One region of the Anaeromusa burkinensis DSM 3853 genome, then DNA from elsewhere that is predicted to be linked to it. Evidence: riboswitches for the same ligand, from Rfam matches in the RefSeq annotation. Region 1 holds a riboswitch; the other holds the start of a gene.

Region 1 (15,007 bases):
AACCAGGACGAGTACTCCAAAAGGTAAGGGCTAAAATGGGGACATCATCAATCGAGCGCACTTTCACCATAGGCTGCGATACTCCCGGAGGAATCCGGTCATAATTGGACATCAATTTGTTATATACCCGTACCAGGCTGTCTTCTGCGTTTTCCCCTACGCGAAAGCGCAAAATAGTCAGGTTGCTGCCCGGTTTCGCCATGGAATAGACGTATTCAATGCCCGGAACTTCCCATAGCAGCTGTTCCATCGGTTTGGTAACCCGATTTTCCACTTCCGCCGCCGAAGCCCCTGGATAGGTTACGGCCACGTCAATCATCGGCACAACAATCTGCGGTTCTTCTTCGCGCGGCGTCAACGACGTGGCAAAACCGCCCAGCAACAACGAAGCAAGCACTAGCAGCGGCGTCAATTTAGACAGAATAAAAGCCTGAGCCAGCTTGCCGGCAAATCCTAATTTTTTCATAGGCCGAGCACCTCTCCGGCCACCGCTCCATCACTTGCCGCTTCCACGCCGCGAACAACAACGTAATCTCCCGGCTGCACCCCGGAAACAATCTCCACACGGCCATTTTCTTTGCGCCCAGTACGCACCAGCCGATACCACAGCTTCTTATTTGCATCCATAACGTACACCCCGATTAGCTGCCCTTTAGCAACCAGGCTTTCTTGGGGCAGCAAAACCGCCTGCCGCTCTCCTAAGGGAAAGCGAATTTTACTATACATGCCTGTTTTAAGCGCCGTTCCCGGCAGCGCAACCTTCACTAAAAAAGAACGGCTGGCCGCATCCACCGCCGGAGTCAGTTCGATAATTTGTCCCTGTAGGCTTTCTCCAGCTCCTTCAACTTCAGCCAATGCCGCACCGCCTACTTGCAGCTGCGAGCTTAGCGCTCCATCCACATAACACTCCACTAAAAACGATTGATCATCCTCTACCACCAACGCCCAGACTCCCGGAAGGGCCATTGAGCCAAGCTCTAGATTTTTCTCTGTCACAATCCCGCTTACAGGAGCCACTAATTTGCTATACGCCCGAGCTTCTTTTTCGCTAGCCATGGCTCGTTCCATCGCCGCCTGCGCCTGTTCGCTTAGTAACGTTGCGACATCGTTTTGGGTACGAACTTCATCCACTTGCTGTTGAGAAATAGCCCCTTGACGATATAACTCTTCATAACGCTCGCTTGTATTTTTTTGCAAAGACCGGTTCCGCACCACCACTTGCAGCCCCTTTTGCGCTTCCCGCACTCCCGCTTCGGCAGCTGATATCTTTTGCAAAATTTCTTCGTCCTGCAATTCCGCCAGAACCTGCCCGGCCCTGACGCGGTCTCCTGCTTTAACGTACAGCGCAGTGACCTGCCCCATGGCTTTTGGCGCTACTTTACTTACCACGTTGGCCTTCACCGTTCCCGATGTTTCATAGTATTGAAGCGCATTGCCGAGTTGTACCCGTTCTACAGTCAACGACTGCTGAACTATCTGCTCCCGCTGTTCTATTGGCTTCTTCGTTTCTGGCCTGTTCCAAACAATCAAGATAACCGCCGCAACCGCAACTAAGGCAATTATACCTGCAAGCTTTTTCTTTGTTTTCAGCAATGCGATCATCCTCTCTTTAAGCCGCCAAGACACTCATTCTCTATTTTGAATAATTCTTATAAAAGACATTCATTTCCTCTATTTTGCTGACATTAAAAATAAATAAAAGCCTTAATTTCTCAAGATTATTGATGAAATCAAGGCTTCTATTATAAGCATCTCAACTTATCTAGATTTTTAAATTACCAACTCATAATAAATTAAACACAGAAATATCTTAGGTACACATAAACATGAGAAATCAAGATAGAACCAATCATAAGCGGAAAAGCAATTTTCAAGTAATGCCGAAAAGAAAGCAAAATCCCGTTCTTTTCAGCAATCCCTGCCACAACGACATTAGCAGTAGCTCCTATTAACGTTCCATTTCCACCCAAACAAGCCCCTAACGCTAAAGACCACCATACTGGTTCCAAATTGCCTCCCGATAATTGAGCCATTTCCTGTAACATCGGAATCATAGTTGCCACAAAAGGAATATTATCAATAAACGCGGAGGCAATCGCTGACAACCATAACATTAACAATGCCGTTTCCATGACTTGCCCCTGTGTCACTGACAACCCCCATTGCGCAAGAGCTCCAACAACACCGCTTGCTTTTAGCCCCCCAACAAGAACAAACAAACCGATAAAGAAAAAGATTGTTGGCCATTCTACATTCAGCAGTATCTCTTCGGGCTCTTCCTTGCTAATCAACAGCAAAAAGATGGCGCCGGACATCGCTACCGTTGCGGAATCCAAATGCAAAACACTATGGAAAACAAAGCCGCTTAACGTTAGCCCCAGGACCAGCAATGACTTTTTCAAAAGCGCGCTATCTTTAATCTCGTCTTTATAGTTCAACTTCAATACTTGAAGCCGATCTTTTTCTTCTACTTGTAAATCATTTCGATATAGGAAGAGTAAAACCAACAGCGTTGCCAATAAAATGATAATACTCGCAGGCGCTAAGTTACTGGCAAACGCGTTAAAACTTAATCCAGTAGCGCTGCCAATCATAATATTCGGCGGATCTCCAATAAGGGTAGCTGTTCCTCCAATATTTGATGCAATAATCTCCGAAATCAAAAAGGGTAGCGGATTAATGTTAAGCTTGTCTGTCAAGGTAATGGTAACCGGTACAATTAACAAAACCGTGGTAACATTATCAAGTAGAGCCGATGCGCCAGCTGTGATTACAGACAAAAGAGCCAACAAACGAAGAGGATAAGCTTTGGTCACCGTTGCAGCCCATATAGCTACGGCTTCAAACACGCCCGTCCTCCGAGTAATAGTTACTAAAATCATCATGCCCATCAATAATCCCAGCGTATTAAAGTCAATGGCCTCTTTGATTGCAGTATCCTGATTTAGAAAACCAAAGAGCAGCATAACACTCCCGCCGCTCATGGCTACAACCATTCGATGATATTTTTCCCAAATAATCAAGCCATACGTAACCATGAAAATCAAGATCGACCCATAAAATAAAACCTCTTGCAAAAACAACGCCTCCTCAAAATACCTATAAAAAAATAGGAGAAGCCCTTGGTGACAGGCTCCTCCTAACGATAACCATATTAAATTTATTCTTATTATATCCGCCCCTGTTAAATTCGTCAAACAAATTAGCTAGTTACATTTCCATATCATAACCTCTTTATTTAATGCTTTCTTCCGCCATTTTTTGTAAGGATTCCACTTGCTCATTTTTCACTGCCACGTACAAATAGTCGCCAGCTTCTATCCTTGTTTCCCCCTTGGGCACAATTTCGGATTCTCCTCGGCGAATACTAAACAACAAGCACGAAGACGGCCAGGAAATTTGTTTCACCTGCTTGCCTGCCAGCTTTGAATTCACACAGACAAGCACTTCCACAATGCTACGCAAGGATTGGACATTTTCGGCTTTTCTTTTACCCTGCTTAAGTAATGCTTTTTCTAAAAGAACTTCATATATAGGCTGCACTCGCAACAAGTCCGCCGTTAAATACGCAATCACAGACACAAAAACCAACGGCAGCATATGATGAAAAGCCCCAGACATTTCCATGATTAGAATACTTCCGGTAATAGGGGATTTTACAACCGCTGCAAAACAAGCCGCCATAGAGAAAATTATTATATTGGCGCTATAAAACGAATCAAGAAGTCCAAACTGAACAAACCCATAACTAAATAAACTTCCTCCTAGCGCTCCAATAACCAGCATGGGCAAGAAGATGCCTCCCGGAACGCCAGAACCATAGCTGATAAGCGTAAAGAAAAATTTAGCCGCCAACAAAGATAGCAAATACAAGAACCCAAAATTCGTTACTGTCAGTTCATTTACCAGCCCGTTGCCGCCTCCCAACACCTCCGGCAACAACAGCGCAAATACTCCGGCAAAAGCTAAGGGTAACAGCGCTTTGGAAAAGACGGACACCGGCAGCAACCTTTCGAAGAGACTTCCCGTCACCAGCAACCCTTTATTAAATGCCGCACCGAGAATCCCCATCCCCACACCTAGCACTAGCAACACGCCAAAACTCGACACCGGAAACACTGGAACTCCAGTAAATGTAAAAACAGGATTTTCGCCATAAAAATATTGCGATAACACCGTCGCTGTCAAAGATGCCGTAATCGCGGAAACAAGCACAGCCGGTGAAAAATTCTTATGCAGTTCCTCCAGAGAAAATACAACCCCCGCCAAGGGCGCATTAAATGCCGCCGCCAAACCAGCGCTAGCCCCGCTGGTCAACAAATAACGCTCCTCCATGCGACTTCTTCCCCATAGACGGCTAATCCCTTGTCCAACCACCGCGCCCAACTGAATGGACGGCCCCTCTCGGCCTAAAGAAAGCCCTGCGCCAATAGCCGTCACGCCGCCTGCAAGCTTAGCAGCCAGTACGCGCAGCCACGGCATGCGCATAACACCGCCTAATACTCCTTTCACCTGTGGAATACCACTACCTGACGCCATCGGCTCCCAAGCAACTAAGGCATGAAGAATCCCTGCGATCAAGAGAGATAAGCCAATCCAGCCGCATATCGAAATCCAAGATGCGTCTTTTATAGCCATCTGATATAAAAAATTCCTCAGTACTTCCGCGTTTTCTAAGGCGTATCGAAAAAACACTACCACTCCGCCTGCCACCGCGCCAACCAAAACGCTCTCCGCAAACAGCTTAAAACGAAAATTACGCCACTGTAACAGCGCTCCATAGGCGCTACTCACTCGATACTTGCGCATAACCTAACCTCTTCCTAGTTTTCTATTTTCTTATTGTACCACGCCGCTTCTTCCGCTACCGTTTATTTTTTAATTCCGCTCCAAAAGTAATTCTCTATTGATAAATTTGACTAAAAAGCAATTGTTGTGTTATTATAAGTACAAATAAAATATGTGTTTTTTAGGAGTAGCCTGTCACCAAGGGCTCTTTTTGTTTTCTTCGCTGTATTCCCGCAAGTCGGGTAATGCATATAGCAAGCGCCTAATTCCAAAATTGGAAGCGGGGGACCCATTCTTGGGGTGAATCCTGAACATTCAGGTAGGGCGTATCTCTTTTCGCCCGAATCCGTCAGCTAACCTCGCCGGCGTAAAAAAAGGAGGACTTTCATTGAAACCAATCCAAGTAGGACTCTGGGGCTTTGGCAAAACCGGCCGCCTGGTAGCCAACGAATTTTTAAATGACAAGCGTTTTGACTTGTCCTGGGTGGTGCGCAAAAGCACCGCTGATCACCATAAGTATGCCAGCCGCTTATTAGGGCAGGAATGCGATACTGGTGAAATTATTTCTATTGAAGACATAGGCCCTTCTTTTTTTCGCGAGCATCCTGTCGATGTTCTTGTTGATTTCTCCGGTTCACGCGGCGTTCACGCCTATCAGCGCGCCGCCGAAGAAGGCATTTCTATTGTCTCGGCTATCTCTCAGTATGAAAAAGAAGACCTTGACTTATTAGAGTCTTTATCCCAAAAAACGCCAGTTCTCTACTCTCCTAATATCACCCTGGGGATCAACGTTTTATTGATTGCAGCCCAAATTTTGCAAAAAATCGCACCTCATGCCGATATTGAAGTCGTCGAAGAACACTTTAAAAACAAGCCGGAAACCTCAGGCACTGCTAAAAAGATCGCCAAACTGTTGCAGCTAGATGACGAACATGTTAACTCCATCCGCGTAGGCGGCATAGTAGGGCGACATGAAATTATTTTTGGCATGCCGAACCAAACGATCCGTCTCAGCCACGAAAGCATCAGCCGCGCTTCCTTCGGGCAAGGAGCTATTTTTGCAGCTAACTTTCTGTTAAAACAACCGCCAGGTCTATATTCCATGGAAGGAGTCATAGCCGACATGTTTCGCGACAACATTCCGGTTTATTAAGGACACAAAATCAACGAATAAAGAAAACCCGGCTTCCTCAAGAGGGGAAACTGGGTTTTCTTCGTCTTATGGCGCTTGCTGCGAGGCTTTTTCTACCTCTGCTGCCGCCGTAGGAGGCGCTTTTATACGTAGTTGGACCTCTACTCTTCGTTTCAAACGTTCCTCCAGCACCGCCTGGAGCGATTTACGTACACTTTCTTCTATTGGCTTCGCACTCGCGATAACAGCTTCAATCTGATAGGTGCTGCCTCCTCGCTGGTACGAAAAGCGATAATCCTCCAGCTCCACATCGGGCAACAACGACAGCTTTTCTTTTATCGCCTGCTCGATGATTTCTTCAGGCGTCCCGCTGCGCACAACCTCCACAATTTCTTTTTCTTTGATCTTGGGAAGCAGCATTTGAAAGGAATCTATATTTTTCTCATCGTTCACTTTTTGCACCAATACAACATCAGCACTTACCTTCACCGCTTTTCCCAGACGCAACTCCAATAAATTCTCCATCTGCCTTATATTTTCAGGGTTAATCACCTTCGTGGTCCGAAATGCCGCAGCCACTTCATACCGTCGGTCCGCTTCATTAAATGTAGCAGAAATCAAAGTAGACTGCGGCGCAATCATATCCAGCGACTCTTCAAGAGAGGTTTGAATAATCTGCTCCGTATGCGCTTTAGCATATGTCTTATACATAATGAAGGCCAACGGTATAGAGATTATCACCAGCAGCAATACGGGATAAAAGAGACGCCGAACCGCCGATTGAGCCCCTGCTTCTTTTTCACGCCCGTGCCCGTCCGCAAAGCCCGCTAATTCAAAGACAAGTACAGCAGCAACAACGATGGCTACCATATTGGCAAGAAACAACAGAAATGCCCCGCCAGCAACACTCATATTCTGCTGCGCCAAACCAATGCCTACGGTACATAACGGCGGCATCAGCGCCGTAGCAATCGCTACCCCCGGAAGGGTCGCACTCTGCGGCTTCATACAAATTGCATAGGTTCCCGCCGCACCAGAGGCCAGTGCAATAACCAAATCTAAAATAGTCGGCGTAGTTCGCGCCATCACTTCACTGGTCAACTCCGCCCGCGGCAACAGAAGGGTCAAGACCATAGCCAATAAAACTGCAGCTACCGCTCCAAGAGCCTCTGCTTTCAACGCCAACACAAGCAGTGCTCTGCTATTAGCCGCCACTGCCAGTGCGCATCCTAAAATCGGCCCCATTAGCGGCGCAATCAACATCGCCCCTATCACGACAGCCGTGCTGTTCGATAACAGCCCGTACGTTGCTACCGTACAAGAAAGTACGACCATGATTAAATAGTAGCGGCTCAAACTCGCATCAGTGAAAACATTATTAAAAATAGCATTCCGTTCTTCTGAGTTCGGCCAAGCAGCCATAGCCGGTTCACTCCTTTTTGTTAAAGTAACTCAGCAAGTGCATTCACGTTTAGTAAAATTTGAATTATGATTCCTTACTTTTAATTCGACAAAACTCTAATGAAACATTTTCTAAGCACTATAAAAAATCAGATTAATTCGAGTTGGGATTACCAGTTAATTGCGAGCATTCGTTCTACACCCCTAGAAAGAAAAGCCGCATAGACCTTCGTCCATACGACTTTACTAAAAAGCAAATGCTTATAATGTTATTTACATCTGTCCCTCCGGCAAGATATCCAGCTTTCTGCGCCAATATCTTGAATAAACAGCGCCTAAGGGATTATGAGCCATAACGCGATCCTTCGCCACCAAGCACGATACAGGCGCCGCAGACGCGGAAGTAAACAGCATATCATGTCCTACGCAAAGGCCCACGGTAAAATTCAATTCTGTCTCTTCTTTATTCAATATCGCAGCCTGCACCTTTGGATTACACATAACTTCTTTAGCTCCGTCTTTTATCGGTTCTAAGCCCAGCTTGTCTTTTTCAATGGCGCAAACCTTGCAGCAAACCGAATGGACCTCAAAAAACTTGGCAAAATACGCCTCGATCAACTTAGCTTCCTCAGCTAAGCCGATGCAAAAAGCCAACCCGATTTTCTTGGTTCCTAAGAGCTTGGCAAATTCTACGCTTTCTTCCAGGCGGGTCAGTTTCAGATAATAGCGCCCTTCTGTACAAGCCGCCGCCTGCATCATTTCCAGCTCTCTTCCTTGATATTGTTCTTTCACGTCATCTACGGACCAGCCCAAACAATTCTGTCCTATCTTATAGCAGTTTTTATGTCCGCATTGCGCACATTTCATAAACCTTCACGCTTCTTTCCCCAAAGCTTATTATTTTTGCATCAAATTAGCAAGGACTCGCTCCCAGGCCTCTTCGCAGGCCGGAGAAGCAGCCTGATCCGGAAGACCTTGATCGCCGCCCAGCATAACCAAAGGATCTAAGGGCAAGGCGCCTAAAAAGGAAAGCTTCTTTTCCGCCGCTAATTTCTCGCCGCCCCCTTGACCGAACGGATAATGGCAATGCCCGCAATCAGGACAAATAAAACCGCTCATATTTTCAATCAAGCCTCGCAAAGGCAGCTTGACAGTCGCCGCAAAATTCAGCGATTTTCGCACATCCGCCAACGATACTTCTTGCGGGGTTGTCACAACAATTCCTTCACATTGCGGCACATCTTGAACCAAGGTTAACGGCTCATCACCAGTACCGGGAGGGCTGTCCATCAAAAGCACGTCCAGCTTTCCCCAATCGGTATCGCCGAGAAGCTGCTGCAAGAGACCAATTTTCAAAGGACCGCGCCAAATTAATGCTTCGTCAGGTGTGTTGAGCAAACCCTGCATGGTAACCACTTTGACATTCGGTCCATGCGTAAAAGGCTGAATTCTATCCCCTACGGCCGTGTGCTGCTGCCCCCGCATGCCAAAAATTCCGCTTTGGCTCGGCCCATGCATGTCCGCATCCAATACGCCCACTTTCCATCCTTTAGCCGCCAGACGAACTGCTAACTGCGCAGTTACCGTGCTTTTCCCTACGCCGCCTTTACCGCTCATAACCAACCAGCGGCGTTTAACGCCTGCAAGATTTTTTTCAATCTTCGTCATTTCACTCATACTTCCTACCCCTTCAAGTTTTCTATAGTATTTTCTTTATCACAAACCATGCTTGCCGCTATAACGCTTTTTGCACGTTCTGCCATAATAATTGGATAGCTGCCTGCAGCTCTTTGCCGCCGCTTTCCCAAATGCTGCAGCCTTCGGAAGACGCCTTGCGAAACGCCTCATGATAAGGAAGTTCTCCTACCAGCACAAGTCCCGCGTCCGCAATCCATTTTTTAGCAATGGTCGTCTGGCCCTCATGCAAGGTTGCTTTATTGATACACACTAGCACCGGAAGCTCAAAATGTTTGGCCAGCGCCAGCAAGCGTTTCGCATCAGCCAAGCCGCTTCCCGTCGGTTCTAATACCAACAGCACAACATCAACGCCTGTTAATGAAGCAATCGTAGGACAGCCTACACCGGGAGGACCGTCGACTAAAAGCCATTCCGCCCCCTGCGATAAAGCCCGTTCTTTCGCCTCGCGGCGCACCTGGGAAACCAGCTTTCCTGAGTTTTCAATGGCAATGCCCAATTCCGCATGTACCAACGTCCCGAAGGGACTTTCCGATACCAGCCAACAGCCAGCCTGGCGTTCCCGCAGACCCACGGCTTTTTGCGGACATACCAAGGCGCAGGCGCCGCAGCCTTCACAAGCTAGCTCGTCCACTACTCCGGCGCTGGTAATAGCGCCAAAGCGGCACACTTCTTCACATTTCCCGCAGCTCGTACAAAGAGCTTGATCTACAAACGCTTCCAGCCCCGCAAAAAAAGGTTGCCTTTCAATTTCTCTCGCGTTCAACGTCAGGTAAAAATTAGCGGCATCCACATCGCAGTCCACTAAAACTTTTTTTCTCAAAATACGAGCCAAGGCAGCACTCACCGAAGTCTTGCCGCTGCCGCCTTTGCCACTTAGCACAACAATTTCTTTCATGCTTTATCCCCCTTGGCCAACGCTCTCACTTGCAGCCAAAACTTCGACCAATCCACAGAAATCTCTGTGTCAATATTCCCGGCAGCATATTTTTGAGCAAACTCCCTGGAATAAGGAATTCGCAAAAGAAGCGGCACGTTCATACGCTGGCACAACTCTTCCACTTCTTTTTCCAAATGGCTTCCATCGCTCTTGTTAAGCACAACACCCGCAGAAATACCAATCCTGGCTGCTACAGAAAGAGCGCCTCGCAAATCATGAATGCCAAACAAGCTTGGCTCCGTAACCATAATACAGCAATCGCTCCCTTTGACAGCCGCTACCATCGAACAGGTGGTTCCTGGAGGACAATCGACAAGGGTTAGCTCCGGGTTTCCTGCAACTGCCGCTTTTTTGGCCGCCTCAATGACCACAGTGCTTGCTACGCTGCCGATTTTGAGCAATCCTTGAATATATAAATGTTCCTGCCCTTCTTTTCGCCAAATGCCGCACCGCACCTGCCCCACTTCTTCCGGCCGCTCCCGCAATACCTGCGCCGGACAATGTTGAATACAAACACCGCAAGAATGGCACAATTCCGGGAACACCATTGGTTTGCCACCTGCCATGGCGAGCGCTTGAAAACGGCATAGATCCGCACAAGTACCGCATCCACTGCACTGGCCGAACAATTCGGGAACCTGCCTCGTCACTACTTGCTCTTGACGCCACTCTACCTCGCCAAAAACATCGCCGTCAGGCGCTTCTACATCGCAGTCAACCCAAACAATACTATCGGTTGGCGCTTTCTGCATCATTAATGTTGTCAGAGTAGTCTTTCCAGTACCGCCTTTGCCGCTAGCAATGCTAATACGCATAGGTTCACTCCTCATCCTAAAAGTCTCGTTGGGAAATATATTTTTTATGGTTCATGCAGTACGTTCTTGGCTTTTTTGCCATTCCTCCAATGCTTGCGCCAACTGATCCGTGCAGGAAGTACCGTTGCGGCAAAGATTACCGCTAAATTTATCAATCACGTTTTGCACGTCCATTCCTTCCAATAAAATGCTAATGGCCCGTAAATTACCGGGACAGCCTCCTTTAAAGAAGACTTGACTCAATTTGCCATCATGAATTTCAAAGGATATTTCTTTTGCACAAGATCCGACGGTCTTATACTTCACAAAAATCACCTCATTAATTAAGCAATAGGATAAAAGCGCCAGAGCTCTCGCTCTAACGCTCTGTTTTAAAACTCTTCCGGTATAAATTTAGGATACGGACTGCCGCAACGGCAAGTTTTTTCCGCAAACCGTCCTACCCAGCCGGTTCGCATGCGAATCGCCGGAGAACTCCGCCGCCTTAGGGCTGTCAGCACTAGCTCGCCTGCCACACCAGGAGCCGTCAACTCTTGCGTCTGTGAATCAATGAGTTCCGGCCAAAACGAATCAATAGGCAAGTGGAACCCGCCCCCTTGCGGACACTCCCAGGCGATAAGAGACGCCTGCAGTCCAGGCAAGCCCCACTGAAGATACACAGGATAGCCTAAATACTTTTGCCAAGCTTGCCGTTGTTCCTCAGACGCTCCCGCAGTCAAACAAAAGAATGTTCGACAAGTTCCTGGGCCTTCGCCGCTATTCATCCACGCATCCAACAGTGGAGCCGATAACGCACAGGCGCTGGCGCCGCATTCGCTGACTGTTTCCCACGGACGCGCACTTAAGGAAACAACAGTAGTCTGCATAGTTTTAGCGCCTTCCAACACGCCCCAACCAGGCCCTTCGCCGTCTAGTCCATCAGCGACTAACAGAATAGAGGCTAGCGTCATACCGCACGAGCGAAGCCAAAAAGCGCTTTTCTGCGCCCAATCGTCCACTTCCTCTACCAAATACGGCGTCGAATTCATTAACCGCGCAACACCGCTTAAGGGCAAAGTCAAGCGCGCAAAAGGAGACGCGGAGGGTTCGGGTTTAGGCTGTAACGGCAAAGCCGCTAACTCTTTTAGAGGCAGCTTCTCCGAATTCACGTCCGCAACGCGGCAGCGTTCTTTAAAATCATTGTCTTTTTCCCGGGCCCAAAGCAAACAATCTTGCCAAAGCTCTTCGGGCGAATCTTTCTTAACTTCTTCGCTCAAAGCTCCACTCCTTCTTACTTATGACCGGTGCAGGGCTGTCCCTCTTCATGAGAGCAAGGATTGTCTCCTTGTACCAGTTGTCCGGCCAAATACAAACGAACTAGCTCTTGCGGCTCTTGCGCCGCTGCACCGCAGACTACTTCAATGCCATGGGTAGCAAAAATCATCTGGGCCTTAACCCCCATACCTCCGGCAATCACTTTATGCACGCCCTGCTGCGCCAGCCAGTTTGGAATAACGCCCGGTTCATGCGGGGGCGGCGTCAACATTTCCATTCCCTGTACCTGCCCATTCTCTACGGCTACAATAGCAAACTGCTCGCAATGACCAAAATGAGCGCACAACATCCCCTGATAGGTTGGTACTCCATACTTTTCCATTAAAAATTCCTCCTCTAATTTATATCTTTTAGTCCAATAGATTTTACCAATGACCTTCTACATCCGCCTGCAGCTGGCGCTGCAGTTCTCCTGCTTTCCAAGCTTCCATGGCGGCTTCAACTGTTAACCCTTCTTGAGCCAAATACACTTCCGCCTGATTGGCTTCCAGCACCCGAAACGCCTTTGGCCCCACGTGGCCTGTAATAACCACTTTGGCCCCCAACCGTTCGACAGCTTGCGCCGCTTGAATCCCAGCTCCTTGAGCCGCATTCATATTGGTGGCGTTCGTTACGCTTTCCCATATGCCGCTTTCTGTATCATACACACAGAAAAACGGCGCCCTGCCAAAGCGCAATTCCATCACTTGTCCCGGTTGCTCATTTTGAGCGGTAATTACTACTTTCATGTTCAGTCTCCTTTTATAAAACATATTTCAAAATGGTTTTCAAAAAAAGACATTCGAAAATGTCTTTTGAAACTTGTTTCACTATGTTAATTGTATCGCAAGCACGAAAAGCCGTCAAGCCTCAACCATCTAAGCGCACTTGATCTCCTCCGCACTTAGGGCAATGGCTCTCCCCGCCACAGCGCCCTCTTGCGCAGCGGCCTCGCCACTGATGACCACAAGAATCACATCTCCACAAACTTTTCCCGCGGGGACATCCTTTTTCCAAACGAAAATTCCCGCCTTCCACTTGCAGACATTTTGCCTGCCAAAGAGCGCGAGCCACCTTTTGTCGCGCCTGCATCAGCACCCGACAAAAAGTCGGTTTTGATACATCCATGCATTGCGAAGCTTGGTCCTGATCCATTCCTTCCAAATCAGCCAACCGCAAAGCTTCCATCTCTTCCACCGTAATATTCTCGTCTTCTAATTCTTCTATCGGTATTCCTGCCGGTTTAAACCGCGCCCAAGGCGGCATCATCCCAACAGCGCGTTCTTTCGTCGGTCTTGGCATCTAGTTTTCCTCTTTCCACATATGATTTCTTTTCAGCATACTGTTTTATTTTTCATCCGTCAATCCAATGGTTCATCCTGCCTTCCATGTCTTCGCCGATGACATCTGCCGCAGTGCACAACCGGCTCCTCTCCTTCACAAAGCCGGTACTCGCCTCCCTCTATGCGAAGCGTTCTCCCTTCTACTAAAGCCAGGCCTAACTTACGTCGAGCGTCATTATATATTTTTTGCACGGTTGTCCGAGCTACATTCATACGAGCTGCGCATTCTTCCTGCATCAAACCTTCTACGTCAATCCACCGAATCGTTTCGTATTCATCAACCGTCATAATAACGGCTTCTTGATGAGACACCGCAGCCGTAAGCGGGCCAAACGAATCGATTTGAGGAAGTTCACAGACACGACGCCATTTTCTTGGTCTTGGCACAGACTTCACCTCTTATTCCCACTCATTAAAGTAGGCGACAGGAAGACTTCTCCCGCCGCCTACTTTATTTTACACTTTTTCCAAGTCCTTGTTAATTGTTTCTAGCCTTTGCTGCAACAGCTTTTTTTCTTGCAGCAATTCCTCTTTCGCTAAAGACTCACTGCCTTGCGAAGCAAAGGATCCCCGATTTCCTTGTCCCATTCCTTGCCCAAACCCCTGACCAGCTCCACGCCCCATCCCTTTTCCCATGCCGCCTGCGCCTTGCCCCTTTCCTTGTCCACTGCACGCTCCCGTCCTACGACCGCTAAGCGGCCCTTGTCCCATTGGCCCTGTCCCATCTCTTCTTGGCATTGTTGATTCCCCCTTTTGTTTTGACATATGTTTCATATCTCTATTTTAGCTCTTTTATGGCATATGTCAATAACAACTAGCGCTATTTATCATTTTCACGAATCCATACAGCCCTTATATTACGTCTAGATGTAATACCCCGCTCAAACTAACGACGCCCTCATCAACTCCGTAAATTTCGTTATCGCAGCGGTAAGCCATTTGTCTTTATGATAAATAAGCCGAATAAACGGTTCTTCTATCTTTTCAGCAACATCTAGTTTTACCAGCTTTCCTTCTTTAAATTCCGACCGGACCGCAACTTCCGGTAGTAACGCAATGCCTATGTTGTTCTCTACAAATTTCTTAATAATCTCTGTATTTCCTGTTTCAAAATAAATTGCAGGCGTTAATCGTCTCGCCTCGAACATCTGCTCAAATTTCTTGCGATACCGGCATTCTTTCTCTGTAACCAGAAAGGGTTCGTTTTCAATATCCTTGAGTGTGAGATTTGCTTTATATCGAAGCGGATTATCAGGTCCGCACAAAAAGCAGAGCGGATTTCTTTTCTCAAAGGCGACAATCACATCTTTAGGCGCTTCTGCAAAGTCCATATATAAAGCCACGTCAACATTGCCTGTTTTTACCTGCTCAAGTACGTCTCCAATAACTCCTGTTGCAATTTCAATTTTTACATTTGGATATTTTTCTTTGTATTCTTGTACAAGACAAGGCATTATACTGGCGCATAATGAATGAATCCCTGCTATTTTCAATACTCCGCAAGGCTGGTTGGCATGCTTCAAATTTTCTTTCGCACGATCCATGGTAAAAAGAATTTGCTCCGTATATTCTAAGAAGGTTCTTCCCGCTTCCGTCAAAC
Region 2 (15,007 bases), on a different contig from region 1:
AATCGGCATACTGACGGCAACATAAGGTATGCCATAAACTACTTTATCTACATGTACGCAAACCCGACGTTTGAGCTGCATTGCTTGATGTACCGCCGAACCTGACTTTATCGGTTCTCCCAAGCAGACCTGCTTACGTAGTTCCTCTATAGAGTTAACAGCGATCCAACATTCTCGGTCACAAACAACCATGCCCATTTTATGATTGACAAGCTGGGGTATGTATTCCGCAACCGCGCAAAAGGAGTTCAATATTTCTGCAGCCTGATGCATAGCCATCCCTCCACAAAATAGTATCTCTCCTTAAATCATAGACCTTAAAAACAAATATAGTCAACTGAAATCCTTTAGTTTATCGATATCACGCCTCCGCTGCCCTTTTATTCTTTGCAAAATGCTTTAGCTGCCAAACCGGCAGCCAAATACAACAAAATGCAGCAAAGAACAATAGTTCCGCCGGGCGCCATATCCAGATAAAAGGATACGCTTAGGCCGCCAATAACGGATACAAGAGCAAAAAGCTCCGCCAATAGCAAGGTAACGCGAAAACCTTTATGAAATTGCAAAGCCGCGGCTACTGGTACAATCATCAGCGCGCTGACCAACAGAATGCCGACAATACGCATGCCTAAAACAACTACTACGGCCATTAAAATACTAAACAGACAGTTCAGTTTCCGCACAGGCATGCCGGATACATAAGCCATTTCCTCATCAAAAGCCATACATAATAATTTAGGCGCCATTTTTAACAACAAAAAACCTACGACAAGTCCACAGCCAACCATACTCCAAACATCTTCTGGCGTCACCGTCAGTATACTGCCAAAAAGAACGCTTAAAAGAGAGTTTCCGCCCATACGGTTCATAGTGCTGAACAGTACCGCCAACGCCATACCGGCGTAAAACACAATCGCTAAACCCATATCGCTGTGCGCTCGATGCCGCTGCCTAACCCATTCAATGCCCAATGAGCCGAGAACCGTCACCGCCAAAGCGCCGACTACTGGATATACCCCCAACAAAGAGGCGCCGGTAACGCCAGCAAAAGCCAGATGCCCCAAGCCGTCTCCAATCAGAGATTGCCTGCGGACCACCACAAAAAAGCCAATTAACGGACACAACAAGGCAATCACAAGTCCTGCCGCTAAAGCGCGCTGCATAAAATCATAGCTAAATGCTTCCACAAAATCCCCTCCCATCAACCTGTATAATACCAAAGATGGCGCTCCTGAATATGCGTGGAAGCAAATTCCTCGTTCGTGCCATAAAAGCACAGTCCTTTATTGATACAAGCTACCCTGCTGGTCCAGCGGGCCGCATTGTCAACATCATGAGAAACCATCACAACCGTCATGCCTTCTTGGCGGCAAAGCTTTTGCAACAATTGATAAATTTGCGTACTTGCCTCATAATCAACACCGCTTGTAGGTTCATCCAACAACAGCACTTTCGGCGCTGTCAAAAGAGCCCTTGCAATCAGCACCCGCTGCAGCTGTCCTCCGGACAACGCCTCTAAACGCTTGCCTTCCAGCCCCTCCAAGCCTACAATCTGCAGAACTTCTTTGGCTGTCCGCCGCCGCTGCGGCAACAACTGCAAAAGCTCTTTCACCGTCATCGGAAAGCCGGAAACATTTTGGCTATACTGTTGCGGCACATAGGCTAATGTACCGTTTTTTAAAAAATCGCATGGATTCTTTCCGTCAATATAAATACCGCCTGCACTGGGCTGACATAATCCCGCTAATAAGCGGATTAAGGTTGTCTTTCCGCCGCCATTAGGTCCAACTAACGCAACAAATTCACCACTGCCCACCGCAATAGATACATCGTTCAATACCGCATCGGCTTCATAGGAAAAAGAAACATGTTCAATTCGAATCATACGGGATCCTCCTGCCCGGTTTTTTTACGAGTACAATTTTTACAGCGGCCGTATAAATCCAAGGAATGGCGCAGAAGCTCATACCCCTTGCGCTGCGCCTCCGCTTCCAATCGTGCATCTACAGGACAAATATCCAGGCAAACCGCCTGTCCACAATCTACGCAGCGAATATGGTGATGATGACCGTCATGGCTCCATTCGTAGGATGTCGCATCTTTTCCCAGCGCGCCAATGGGCAGCAAAATGCCCTGTTCCACCAGCAGCGTAAGATTGCGATATACCGTATCCAGGCTTATGTCCTCTTCTTTAATGCGAACCTGCTGCCAAATATCTACCGCCCTCATTGGTTGTTCCGCTGCAGCAACCGCTTGCAGCACCGCTTTACGTTGCTCCGTAATCCGGCAGCCCTGCCGCCGCAGCGTCGCTAACGCTTCTTCCAGTCTATCCATCACCAGGAAGCTCCTTTCGACAAGCGAAGCGCTTTATTGAGCCAGCGCTTTTTTAAGCTGTTGCAAATTTTCCCGCATCAGCGTCAAATAAGATGATTTTCCCGCCTTGTATTCTTCTACCGTTAAGCCTTCCAAGGGATTAAGCACTAGCGTCGACGCACCTGCTTCGCGGCTTAAGACTTCAGCCAACTTAGGACTTACCAAAGTTTCAAAGAAAATATACTTCACTTGATGCGCTTTGCAGAAGCGGATAATTTCAGCCATTTTGTCAGCTGTCGGCTCGGCGTCAGGAGACAGTCCCATCACCGGCACTTGCTGTAGTTGATAGCGCTTAGCCAAATATGAAAAGGCTGCATGGCTTGTAATCAGCTCTCTTTTAGCAGTATGCTGCAACGCGACAGTATATTCGTCATGCAGCAGTTGCAATTCTTTCACATACGCTGCCGCATTAGCTTCATATTCGCTAGCGTGAGCCGGATCGACTTCTATTAATGCCGCTAAAATCGTTTTCACTTCTTGCTGCGCCAGCACCGGGTCCAGCCAAACATGCGGATCCTTCGTTTCATGTGTTTCACCGCTATGATTATGTCCGTGCTCATCTTCCGACTCGCTTTCGGCTGCGTCCAGCAGAGCAACCCCTTTACTTGCTTCCACCGCCTTAGCTGAACCTAGCAAGTCCGGCTTTACAACAGCCCCCACCCAGTGTTCCAAACCGGCGCCATGATAAACCAAGAGCGCACTGCCTTTAATTTTAGCTAGATCTTTTGCCGTCGGTTCCCAGTCATGAGGCTCTGTTCCTGGCGGAACCAAAAGGGAAACATCAACGCGGTCTTTCCCTACGGCTTTGACAAACTCTTGTACCGGATATACAGATGCCACTACTTGCAATTTTTTCTCTTGGGGTTTTGTACTCATGCCACAGCCAGCAATGGAGCTTACCAAAAATACTAGAATAATTATCAATACATTTCGACGAGACACCGCATCCACCTCTTAATAGTAATATTCCTATTAAAAGGATAGCACACTTCATTAACTCGCGCAAGAATCTTTCTCATTTAGACACAAAAAAGCAAGTGGTTATCTTTAAAGATAACCACTTGCTTTTTAAATCACATTACCCGTTTAGCGCCTAAATAACGCGCTCCCCAATACCCGTCATACAAGCTGTCTACGCGGACGCCGCGGCTGGATGTCGCACTAATAAAGCGATCATCGCCTATGTAGATGCCCACATGAGATACACCGGAAGTATAGGTCGTGAAAAAGACAAGATCACCGGGTTGCGGATTCGAAACCGAATATCCTGCATCATATTGTTCATCTGCCATGCGCGGCAAGAAAATGCCGGCATTTGCAAAAACGTAACGCGTAAAGCCCGAGCAGTCAAATCCATAGGGAGTGGTTCCGCCGAAAACGTAAGGAACTCCACGGAATGACATTGCGCTTTGAATAATCCGCCTTGTCATGCTCGTTCCCATGTCACTACGACTTACGGGAATGTCTCTGCCCATTAACGCCCGATAAGTACCAGATCCGACAATCCCATCGGCCTCCAGTCCATTAGCCTTTTGAAAGGCCATAACGGCGGCTCTTGTTGCCGAACCGAAGTCCCCATCAGCAGTACCACTGCTAAAACCAAGTTCTTGCAGCCGTTGCTGAATGGCCGTCACATCATCGCCAATATCTCCTTCACGAATGGAAGAAGCATCTGCCACCCCGGGTGCGCTGAGCAAAAAGCAAACCATACCTAAAACAAAAAATCTTTTCAATTGCCCCATTCTGTCACCTCTCTACAGCCTACGAGGTTAGCTGACGGGTTCGGGTCGAGCAACCCTGCGCGAGCGACTTCGCGCTTCACCCCTATACTGTGGTTCCCCCGCTCCGGAGCCGGATTCGGCTTTATTTAGCTCACTTTAAAGGCAATTCGCTATTCGATGAAAAAATCCTGCCTTATTTTCTTTTTTAACTTTCTTTACTGTTGTTCTTTTCCGCCTTGCCCTATTTCTTGACGCAGCCAATATAACGGGCGTTGCTTTACTTCTTCAAAAATACGCCCTACATACTCGCCGATAATACCTAGTCCCATCAGTTGCACGCCGCTCAAAAGCGAAATACTCGCCGCAATAGTGGCCCAGCCAGGTACAGCCTCGTCTGTCAAAAACTTAATATAAACAACATGCAGCGCCAACGCAAAGCTAACCACGCCAAAAACCAAGCCAGCGTAAAAAGCAATACGCAAAGGCAGCTTAGAATAAGCGGTAATGCCATCTAAGGCAAAATGCAGCATTTTAGTAGGTGAAAATTTCGACACCCCCGCATAACGCGGCGGCGCTACAAAATTCAACGTTGTCTGCCGATAACCAATCGCTCCCATCATGCCGCGTATAAACCGAGCTCGTTCCGGAAAGCGACGAAAAGTTTGCACTACTTTGCGATCCAACAGTCGAAAATCTGATCCCCCTTCACGCACGCGCACCTTGGACACTGCATTCATCAATCGGTAAAAACATGAAGATGTCAGTTTCTTAACCCAAGAAACACCTTCCGTCGTCAGGCGAATGGTCTGTACTACCTCGTAACCGTCCTGCCATTGTTCAATCAACTGCGGCAATAATTCCGGCGGATGCTGCAGATCACCATCCATCGTAACAACAGCGTCTCCTTCGGCATGATCTAAACCGCAACTCAAGGCTATTTGATGTCCGAAATTACGAGCTAGAATCAACCCCCGCACCCGGGAATCTTGCTGCGACAAGCGATCAATGACCAAGGGCGTGGCATCTTTGGATCCGTCATCAACAAAAATCAGTTCAAAAGAATGCGGTAATTTCTCCATAACCGAGCATACCGCCTGATAAAAAGCTTCCATGTTTTCTTCTTCATTGAAAACCGGAACTACGATGGAAATCATTGCTCTTTCGCCTCCGCTTTGCGATCTTGCCGTAAGGCAACAGCTCTGCGCAGATACACATGGCGCAGTTCCTTCATTTCCTTGTCGGTATTCCACAACACCAGTACACGAATGCATTGAGGCACACCATCTTCAGCCTCGATTTCTTGAGCACCGAAAAGCGCCACATCATTCCAGCCAAACCGCCGCGCCGCAGCCGCTGGAAATGCAGCATTCACCTCTGGGGTAGAACTGAAAATAACCGCGCCTAGCTCTTCTTCTTGCCAGCCATTAGCCTCTGTTAAAGCATCCAGTAATTGCAGCACTGCTTCAAAAATTTCTTCTTTAGTATTAGCCTCCACCGTAGTGGCGCCACGCACTCCTCGCAACATCTGCCGAGTCCCCCTTTGCAAGGCAAGGATCACCGTTGTTATGCCGGTGATCCTTGCTCATTCAACCAAGTATTAAGCCTCTGGCCATCCTTAGCTACATCTTCCCGCTGTGCGGCTGCAAGCTCCGGATACCAAGCGATCTCTATTGTCTCCAACACAGGCGTATCTTGCAAATTGCAGTATACCCCATGCCAAATACCGCAAAAACCCGTTTCTTTCCATTGCACAGGTTCCATGGAATCTTCTAGTTTAATGGATACTTTCCCCTGTCCCAGAAAATCCAAAATACTTTGACGTTCTTCTGCTGTCAAGGGAATTTTATCCAAAAATAAAGTATGCCCCCGTCCGTGTTCTTGTAACGCGGCATAGGCTTGGCGCACTTCCTCCAGTACCGCCTTCGTCAAGGAAAACAATTCTGTTTGACCCTTCTCAGTCATGCCGCGCCACCTCTGTTTGCCACTGCTTTACTTGAACACAGGCAGCTTGCACCAGGTTCGGCAGCGCCGTCGCCACAGGCGCCGATAATTCCATACCCACAGCTAGCGTTTGCGGCTGCAAGCCAAGAAGGACAATTTCCTGCACCGGAGCCTCCAAGAGTTTCAACACCGCCAGTACATCCTTAAGTCCCAGATCGTGCACAGACAAGGCGCCGCAAAGATGCGCCTCTACCTCAGAATTCCGCAAACAATACAATGTTCCCGGCGCTTGATCTCCTTGGACAGCATCCAGCAACAGCAGGCGCTGCGTTCCTTTTAAAAAGCGCAACAACTCCATACCCAGAGTACCGCCGTCAATCAATTGCACCGTGTCAGAAAACTCTCCTGACAACTGGAGTTGTTCCACCGCGCGCACGCCGACGCCCTCGTCGCCAAGCAAAATGTTCCCAACCCCTAAAACCGTTATCTCCGCAACATTCATCTCAGCGGATATCCCCCAAATCATCAGGATCCTCGTGAAAATACTTCACACCGGAAATCATACTTGAAATTTCGCCGCCGCCTTCAATAATATCAGCACGGACGGCCATATACACATGTACAATGGAAAACAACATAATCGCCCAAGCGGCATAATGATGCAACAGGTGCAGCCAATACTCTCCTCCCAACCAGTATACAAAGGGACTAAACAAAGCAGCCCCCCAACCATTGGGATGAATCATAAAATACATAGCCAAACCTGTAATGATTTCGATAAAAATCATTAAATAGGCCGTTGCATAACCAGCTCTCGCCATGTGGTTTCGCAAGTATGGCCGATGATGAGGCGAGAGCAGTAAATAATGCAATCCCACGTCCAGCATCCCCAACCAATACTCCAGTTTCCAAGGACGCGGAAATAACCGGTCCCCTTTATTGATTGCAAAACCATAAATACGAAAAACAAAGCTGCCGATAAATAAAAATGCCGCAGCAAAATGGATGAAGCGAATGGTTTCCATTGAAAACCATGTCGCTACGGCAAAGGTCGGTTCCATCCCTTGGGTTCCCACATAACCAGGATCGCCAATGTAAAGGCCAGTCACAAAAAGCACCAAAATTGCCAGCACCATAATCCAGTGAAAAAACCGCAAAAAAGGACTGAACAGATAATAAGGCTTCATCGTTCCATGCGTCATGGGTGTCATGGCACATCCCCCTCTCATCATCCACTTGCTGTTTTATCTCCCGCAGGCGCACCAAGGTTCTTCCGCCAGATAGTCACCGTCGGAATAATAATAAGCTCTAGCGCGGCAGCCTCCGCAAATGTCGTCATAACCGCAACGCCCGCAAGCCCCTTTCAGCGGCTGATGGCGTAAATCCTGGAAGATTTCACTTTTAGCCCACATTTCATCAAAAGGAGTCTGCCGTACATTGCCTACCTTCATCGGCAAATACGGACACGGATGCACATCCCCGTTAGGAATAATGACGCAGTAAGCCGTACCAGCTAGGCATCCCCTGGTAAAACGCATCTTCATGCCCCGTTCTTTGGCAATACGCATGAACTGCGGCGCACAAGTCGGCTTTAACTCAATCTCCACCTGCTGCTGCTTGTCCAAAATCCGTCCCAGAAGCGACTCGTATTGTTCCGTGTGTAAGGAGGTATCTTCAATATCCTTGCCCCGGCCTACAGGCACCAGGAAGAAAATATGATGTCCTGCCGCACCGGCGCTTACTGCGAAATCGGTGAGTTCCGTAATTTCCGGCTCGTTCCAATTCATAGCAGTAGTATGAATTTGGAACGGCAAGCCCGCAGAGCGACAGGCGGCCATGCCGTCAACCGCGCCCTGCCAGGCGCCGGGCCATTTGCGAAATTCATCATGTCGTCCGGCATCAACGCTATCCAAGCTAATTCCCGCCCGTGCAAGGCCTGCCTCTTTGAGCTTCACCGCCACTTCCGGCGTAATCAATATGCCGTTTGTTCCCAAAACCGGGCGCAATCCCTGCTCTTTGGCATGACGGATAAGCTCATAAATATCGGCGCGCATTAAAGGTTCGCCGCCGCTAAGAATCAAAATTTTAAAACCAGCTTTGGCAATTTGCTCAATAAGCTTTTTTCCTTCCGTCGTATCCAGCTCTTCCGCGTGCTTAGATCCGGCGTCTCGGTAACAATGCACGCAGCGAATATTGCATTCTTGGGTCGTATTCCATGAAATGATCATAGGATCACTCCTTCCAGTCCGTCAAATAACAGGCCGGATCCTCCGCCCAAATATTGCCGCCGGTCACGGCTTCCGCCCGAATGCGGCAGCCACCGCAAAACATCTTATAACGACACTCACCACAACGTCCTTCCAAATGCAAATGCTTCTCGCGCATAGAACACAGGAATTTGTCCTGGCTGTCCCGCCAAATCTCGCTGAATTTCTTTTCCCTCACATTGCCCAGCGACTTATGCCCCCAGAATTGGCAAGCATGCACATTCCCCTGAGGGTCTACATTAGAAGTTTTCTGCCCGGCTGAACAGCCGCCATGCATCTCAAGCAGTTGCAAAACTTCTTCCACCCGCTCTGGCTGGTGCTTTTCTAAGTACTGCAGTAAATAAATGCCGTCGGCATGGTTATCGGTCGTTAAAATTTCCACTTCTATACCGCGCTTATGGAAATCCATCGTCCGTTCCATCAAAAGCTCAATCGTCTGCCGTTTTTGTTCGGGCGTAGTATCGAGTTCCGCCATTTCCTTGCCCCGACCTGCATACACTAAATGATACATGCAAAAGCGCGGCACGCCTTCGCGTTCCACAATATCCAGTACATCTGGAAGAGTATGGAAATTTAAGCGATTTACAGTAAAGCGGATACCTGTCTTATTTCCTGCGGCCAGTGAATTGCGAATGCCCTGAAGCGTTTCCTGAAAAGCGCCTTTTTTGCCTCGGAAATTATCGTGAACTTCTTCATTGCCGTCTACGCTAATGCCGACATATTGAAAACCAGCCTCATGAATACGCCGGGCCATATCCGGCGTAATTAGCGTACCATTGGTCGAAATAACGGGACGAATGCCTTTCGAAGCGGCATAGGGTCCCAATTCAAACAGATCGTGACGCACCAGCGGTTCGCCGCCGGAGAAAAGCAGCACAGGCACTTTCATGGAAGCCAAGTCATCAATAAAGGCTTTGGCCTCCTCGGTTGAAAATTCACCGGCGTATTCCTTGTCTTCTGCATTGATATAGCAATGCTGGCAAGATAAATTACAACGGTTTGTGCTGTTCCAGACAACTATCGGCGTAGCATCCGAAGAAAACTGCAGCATCTGCGGCGGCAACTGCTCTGTCTTGCGACCGTATTTAACAATATCCGACACCGTTGCCGTACCACATAATAATTTTGTACATCCAATCATTCTAAAATGAAACCTCCTTGAACTGCTATACGCAAAAAAGGCCAACTCTCAAAGAATCTTTGGAGAGTAGGCCTCTACCTGCCATTTTACAGTTTTTCTTTTTCTGTTGGCGTTGTCAGGGAAGCAGTGTGACGCACTTCCTCTTTCACCTGATCCGAGGCGGCTTTAAAATCCCGAACACTTTTCCCCAAAGCCCGGGAAATTTCCGGCAGCTTGGCGGGTCCAAAAGTAATCAGTACGATTACCAGCACGACGAAAAGCTCCGGTAGCCCTATGTTAAACATTAGCCATACCTCCCCTTCCAGCTTCTATTATCGCAAATTCGCTGTATAGAAACAACAAATTTTTTCGTTGAGTATACAACATTCAATCCTGCAACGAAGGAAACCGCAGAGTAAAAGAGGTTCCCTCCCCCACAGTACTGGCCGCTTCCACATCAATGCCGTGCAAATTCATAATTTCTTTGGCTACTGCCAATCCTAGGCCCGTGCCGCCGCCGTCGCGGCTGTGCGCCTTGTCCACCTTATAAAAGCGTTCCCAAATATAAGGCAGCGCTTCTGCCGGAATGCCATGACCAGTATCGCTGACACGCAAAAAAGCACGTCCATCTGCGCCATAGCCAGATTCAATACGAACGGCCCCTTGTTCTGTATGACGCAAAGCATTATCCAGAAGAATCAACAACAGCTGCGTCAGCCGATCTCCATCGCCATACACAAAGAGTCCCTCGGAAAGTTTGGTCTCCAACAGCAAGCCTTTTTCTTGCGCCAATTTCTGCACTAACTGCACCACGCCATCTACCAAATTTTCCAATAAAATACGTTCCTTTTCCATTTCCACCACACCGGCTCGCAAGCGGCTTATATCAAGCAAGTCGGCAATCAAACGCTCTAGGCGCAACGCCTCGTCACGAATCAAGGCATGGTATTGCTGGCGCTGCTGCTCTGCCGCCGTACCATCCGCCAGCGCCTCATTGTAGCCTCGGATAATAGTCAACGGCGTACGCAGTTCATGGGACACATTCGCCACAAAATCCCTTCTCAGCCCTTCCTGCTTTTCCATTTCCAAGGCGGATTGCTCTAGGCTGGCCGCCATGGCGTTGAAGCTTTGCGCCACATCCGCCAACTCCGCCGGGCCTTCTACCGGAACTCGGCGATGGTACTCGCCGCCAGCAATATGTTGCGTCGCTTGGCGCAAGCTTTCCAAAGGACGCGCAATCTGCCGGCTTAAGCGCTGTCCAACCAGCAACGACGCCAGCAAGCAGATAACCGCTACAACCCCCAAATGCCACCGCACCCGCTGCAGCCACTCCTCTACGCCCTGCAAGGGTACATGCAAAATAACAGCGCCGTCTGTACTTCCAGCTTCCGCTCCAGGCACCGGCACCGCAACCACCAGCATTTGTTCTTGATAGAAGTCATGAAAAAAAGTGCGCTGGACAATTTTCCCCTGCAACACCTCCTGCAACGGCCCAGCCAACCGCGCGCCGCCTTGCCTCATCAGACCGCGCCCTAATCCCTGACCTGGTCCCTGTCCTGGTCCCTGGCCGCCCTGCATCATACCTCGACCATGAGGCATAGCGTCGCTATGATTCAAATGCATGCCCCCTCCTGCAGCCGGAGGCATCATGTCGCCAGACAAAGCCAAAATTCCGCCCTGACGATCCACTACCCAAATACGGGCATCCAAAAACGGATCCACTACCTCTACCAACTGCCGCAGTTCCCGATAACCGTCTTCTTGCTGCCGCGAAGCCGCCACTAAAAGACTCAGTTCCGTCCCCTTCCGCACTAAATCCGCCGTACGCTGCTCTAATACATACTGACGGATCAGCATGAATGAACCGACAAAGGCCAAAAGCAAGGCCAAAATAATAATACCGATATGACGGGACCAAATTTGATAACGCAATGGTCTGGCCACAATTACACCCCTACTTCAAACTTATAACCTACGCCCCAAACCGTACGAATATCCCAGGCTCCGGTTTGGCCTGCAGCTATTTTTTGGCGCAGACGCTTAATGTGCGTATCAACCGTACGGGTATCTCCGAAATACTCATATCCCCAAATAGCTTCCAGCAATTGCTCCCTGGAAAAAACCCGTCCAGGATGTTTCGCCAAGTACCACAATAATTCCATCTCTTTAGCGGTCAATTCCACCTCTACGCCCGCCACACGTACGCTGCGCTCCGCCAAGTTGACATCCAGCTCATCATATTGTAGTGACTCTTCTTCGCGCCAGTTATGCTGAGAGCGCCGCAGAACGGCTTTAACTCGAGCTACGACCTCCCTAGGATTAAAAGGTTTTGTTATATAATCATCCGCTCCTAAGTCCAGGCCATTAATGCGATCTTCATCCTCTCCTTTAGCGGTCAGCAAAATAACAGGCACTTCAGACACCCGCCGCACACGGCGGCATACCTCCAGTCCATCCTGTCCCGGCATCATAACATCCAGCAGCAGCAGTTGCGGCTTTTGTTCTTCGTAAAAGCGCAGAGCTTCCGTTCCGTCAGCCGCCTCCACTACGGCAAAGCCTTCTTTTTCAAAATAAAGCGCCAAGAGCTGACGAATCTGCTTGTCGTCATCAGCAATTAAAATCTTTGTTTTTTCCATCTTCGAACCTCCTGACAGGACTGTTTTAAAAAAGCGGCACATAAAGTTTCCTATATAGGAATAAAAGGCATTCTACTCAACGCAGAATGCCTTCACCAGCTTAACTCCATTTACTTTACAGCACTGCATCCAACGCCGCAGCCAACTCTTTCTTAGGCCGAAAGCCTACTAGGCGAGAGACTTCTTTGCCTTCCTTGAAGATGAGCAACGTCGGAATGCCCATGACCTTATAACGCTGCGCTACCGCAGGAAAGTCGTCAACATTCACTTTGATAATAGCCGCTTTATCCGCGTATTCAGGGGCCAGTGACTCCAGTTCCGGAGCAATCATTTTGCAAGGCCCGCACCAAGGCGCCCAAAAATCAACCAATACCGGCTTACCCGCTTCAATCACCAGGGTTTGAAATTCTTCTTCTGTTGCAATGGTATGCAAAGCCATATCCATGCCTCCCTGTTTTTCCTCTATGAACTCAACGCTTTCACCGAGATTATTCTATTTTTATTGTAAAGTTTTTATTTCTTGAAGTCAACTATTGCTATTGCTCTCTTGCGAGACTCTGCATTGCCAGCGATGCACCAAGCCCATCAAAACAGCGCTCACCACAGCCACTGCCCCTAAAAATACTGGCGCATTCCAGGGAGCTGGCAACGATTCATGCAGCCCGTAGATACCAAAAAGCACAAAGATAACCGCCGCTGTCCACTTGACCGCCTGCTCCGGCAGGCGCTTAAGCAGCATGCCGCCCACAACAATCGCCATGCCGTCGGCAATCATCATACCTGTAGTCGTCCCCATCCAAACCGGTATAATTTCTTGATACTGCGCCGCTAAGGCGACTGTGGCCAACTGCGTCTTATCTCCCATTTCCGCCAAGAAGAACGCCACCACCACCGTACAAAACGGCGTATAACAGGTGGCCTTGTCCGCATCCCCAAGTTCATCGCCGCGAATGGTCCAAATACCGAAAAAGATAAAGGATACTGCAGCGGCAATTTGTACGTACATCATCGGCATCACATACTGCAAATAATGTCCGGCCAGCACCGCCAACAAATGATTGAGCAGTGTCGCCACGAGAATGCCGCTCATTACGGTTTTCCAGGAATACCTGCCTGCCAACGCCAAGGCCAAAAGCTGTGTCTTGTCGCCCATTTCCGCCAGTACCACAAAAATCATAGCCGCTAAAAAAGCTGTCATTGATCTAGCCTCCTGATTGCGAAGTCACTGACTCGCGCGCCTCTTACGCAAAAGACAGTAGCTCCTTAGTATTTTTTAAAATTCTCCTCTGTACTCTCTGCTAAACGCTGATACCTCACTGTGTGAACGTCTTCTTTGCTTGTTTACATATTAAAAAAGCGAGACACTTTGGGCAGGATTTCCTGCCCAAAGGTCTCGCTTGTCAACGTTTTCGTCCGTTAACGGCAAAGCCAGATAGTATGTACTATCAGACTGTTGACTTTGCACCGTGAAGCTACTCCCCTTTGGATTCTTGATATATGGTAACGAAAAATGCTTCTTTTGTCAAGAAGGTGTGCGGCAAGCCATCATTAAGCCGGGTTCTGTTCCGCTTGCGCGGTGATGACCATCTATCTGGGCCATCCGTTGCCGAATGGCTCTAGCAACCAACCCGGAAGGCTCAGCGGGCCGCTTCATCCCTTCCCTATTTGGTCTTGCTCCGAGTGGGGTTTACCTAGCCAGCCAGTCACCTGACTGCTGGTGCGCTCTTACCGCACCGTTCCACCCTTACCGGCATAAAGCCGGCGGTACACATTTCTGTGGCACTATCCCTAGAGTTTCCTCCGCTGGACGTTATCCAGCACTCTGCCCTACGGAGCCCGGACTTTCCTCGACCGTTCTAAAACGGCCGCGGCCATCTTTCAAGCTCGCCGCAACATGTATGAAAATATCACAAATTGTCCGGCTCGTCAAGAACTCCTTCACTACGCCATTGCTGCAGCGAAGATAAGCGCTGTTCCATGCTCCGGGAGGTCTTGGCCGCGCTTTCGATAGAAAAGGAGGCTTCTTGCAGCTTTTTCTGCGTTTTTTCCAACATCAGACCGAAGCGGGCAAATTCTCCTCGCACCGCCCCCAACAGCTCCCATACTTCCGCACTGCGCTGCTCAATGGCCAGCGTTCGGAATCCTAGCTGCAAGCTGTTCAAGAGCGCCGCCAGCGTCATCGGCCCCGTCACGACAACCCGGTGGCGTCGCAGCAGTTCCTCAGCTAAGCCAGGACGCTGCAGCACTTCGGCATATAAGCCTTCCGTAGGCAAGAACAACAAAGCAAAATCAGTCGTATGCGGCGGAGCCACATATTTTTCCGCAATGCTCTTGGCTTCTAAACGCAGCCGCTGCTCCAGCTTTTTCGCTGCGCTTTCCTGTCCCTCCGCATCGCCGGCTTCTCGCGCCTCTTGGAGGCGCAAAAAGTCTTCCTGGGGAAACTTCGCATCCACTGGCAGCCAAATACAGCCCGTTTCTCCCTGCCCAGGCAGGCGCAAAGCAAATTCCACCCGCTCATTGCGCCCGGGAACTACCGCCACATTCGCCGCATACTGCTCCGGGGCCAGTACATCTGACAACAAGGCGGCTAATTGAATTTCTCCCCAGGTGCCGCGGGTCTTAACATTTGTCAGCACTTTTTTCAAATCCCCCACGCTGGCGGCAAGGTTTTGCATTTCCCCCAAGCCCTTATGCACCATTTCTAAACGCTCGCTCACCCATTGAAAGCTTTCCCCTAATTTTCGTTCCAACGTCTGTTGCAGCCGTTCATCCACCATAGCGCGGATTTCTTCCAGGCGACGTCCGTTTTCCAAACGCAGCGATTCCATTTGGGCCTCTAAGCTCTGCCGCAGATGCTCTTGGCGCCGTTCCTGCGCCTGAGTCAAATTCTGCAGATGGCTGGACATGCTTTCTGTCTGCTGCAATTGCATGCCCATGTGTTCCGCCAGA

The links. Region 1 has a riboswitch for cyclic di-AMP ahead of C508_RS0106660 (4-hydroxy-tetrahydrodipicolinate reductase). Riboswitches for the same ligand answer to the same signal wherever they lie in the genome.
Region 2: linked by a shared signal. The riboswitch ahead of C508_RS0110290 (C40 family peptidase) and the one ahead of C508_RS0106660 (4-hydroxy-tetrahydrodipicolinate reductase) in region 1 are both predicted to bind cyclic di-AMP.

What each region holds. Positions count from the first base shown of each region.
Region 1 is NZ_KB894588.1:84,240-99,246, forward strand. Features, by position in the region: gene C508_RS0106640 (efflux RND transporter permease subunit) at 1-466, opposite strand, end outside; gene C508_RS0106645 (efflux RND transporter periplasmic adaptor subunit) at 463-1,593, opposite strand; gene C508_RS0106650 (ArsB/NhaD family transporter) at 1,794-3,038, opposite strand; gene C508_RS0106655 (ClC family H(+)/Cl(-) exchange transporter) at 3,235-4,809, opposite strand; cyclic di-AMP (ydaO/yuaA leader) riboswitch at 5,038-5,170, shown strand; gene C508_RS0106660 (4-hydroxy-tetrahydrodipicolinate reductase) at 5,177-5,941, shown strand; gene C508_RS19405 (TIGR00341 family protein) at 6,008-7,342, opposite strand; gene C508_RS0106670 (DUF1847 domain-containing protein) at 7,595-8,188, opposite strand; gene C508_RS0106675 (Mrp/NBP35 family ATP-binding protein) at 8,219-8,998, opposite strand; gene C508_RS18000 (ATP-binding protein) at 9,057-9,914, opposite strand; gene C508_RS0106685 (nucleotide-binding protein) at 9,911-10,771, opposite strand; gene C508_RS0106690 (TIGR03905 family TSCPD domain-containing protein) at 10,823-11,077, opposite strand; gene C508_RS0106695 (phenylacetate--CoA ligase family protein) at 11,143-12,027, opposite strand; gene C508_RS0106700 (NifB/NifX family molybdenum-iron cluster-binding protein) at 12,042-12,407, opposite strand; gene C508_RS0106705 (NifB/NifX family molybdenum-iron cluster-binding protein) at 12,451-12,813, opposite strand; gene C508_RS18005 (DUF134 domain-containing protein) at 12,935-13,366, opposite strand; gene C508_RS0106720 (DUF134 domain-containing protein) at 13,426-13,794, opposite strand; gene C508_RS20275 (DUF5320 domain-containing protein) at 13,864-14,145, opposite strand; gene C508_RS0106730 (LysR family transcriptional regulator) at 14,289-15,007, opposite strand, start outside.
Region 2 is NZ_KB894593.1:98,713-113,719, reverse strand. Features, by position in the region: gene C508_RS20835 (methyl-accepting chemotaxis protein) at 1-273, opposite strand, end outside; gene C508_RS0110310 (metal ABC transporter permease) at 381-1,187, opposite strand; gene C508_RS0110305 (metal ABC transporter ATP-binding protein) at 1,202-1,885, opposite strand; gene C508_RS18290 (Fur family transcriptional regulator) at 1,882-2,334, opposite strand; gene C508_RS18285 (metal ABC transporter substrate-binding protein) at 2,368-3,315, opposite strand; gene C508_RS0110290 (C40 family peptidase) at 3,447-4,115, opposite strand; cyclic di-AMP (ydaO/yuaA leader) riboswitch at 4,117-4,246, opposite strand; gene C508_RS0110285 (glycosyltransferase family 2 protein) at 4,310-5,248, opposite strand; gene aroH (chorismate mutase) at 5,245-5,619, opposite strand; gene C508_RS0110275 (hydrogenase expression/formation C-terminal domain-containing protein) at 5,658-6,056, opposite strand; gene C508_RS0110270 (HyaD/HybD family hydrogenase maturation endopeptidase) at 6,049-6,561, opposite strand; gene cybH (Ni/Fe-hydrogenase, b-type cytochrome subunit) at 6,539-7,246, opposite strand; gene nirJ2 (putative heme d1 biosynthesis radical SAM protein NirJ2) at 7,280-8,263, opposite strand; gene C508_RS0110255 (radical SAM/SPASM domain-containing protein) at 8,268-9,443, opposite strand; gene C508_RS0110250 (twin-arginine translocase TatA/TatE family subunit) at 9,530-9,727, opposite strand; gene C508_RS0110245 (sensor histidine kinase) at 9,810-11,366, opposite strand; gene C508_RS0110240 (response regulator transcription factor) at 11,369-12,058, opposite strand; gene trxA (thioredoxin) at 12,174-12,497, opposite strand; gene C508_RS0110230 (TMEM165/GDT1 family protein) at 12,585-13,256, opposite strand; RNA gene rnpB (RNase P RNA component class A) at 13,593-13,945, opposite strand; gene C508_RS0110225 (DNA recombination protein RmuC) at 13,966-15,007, opposite strand, start outside.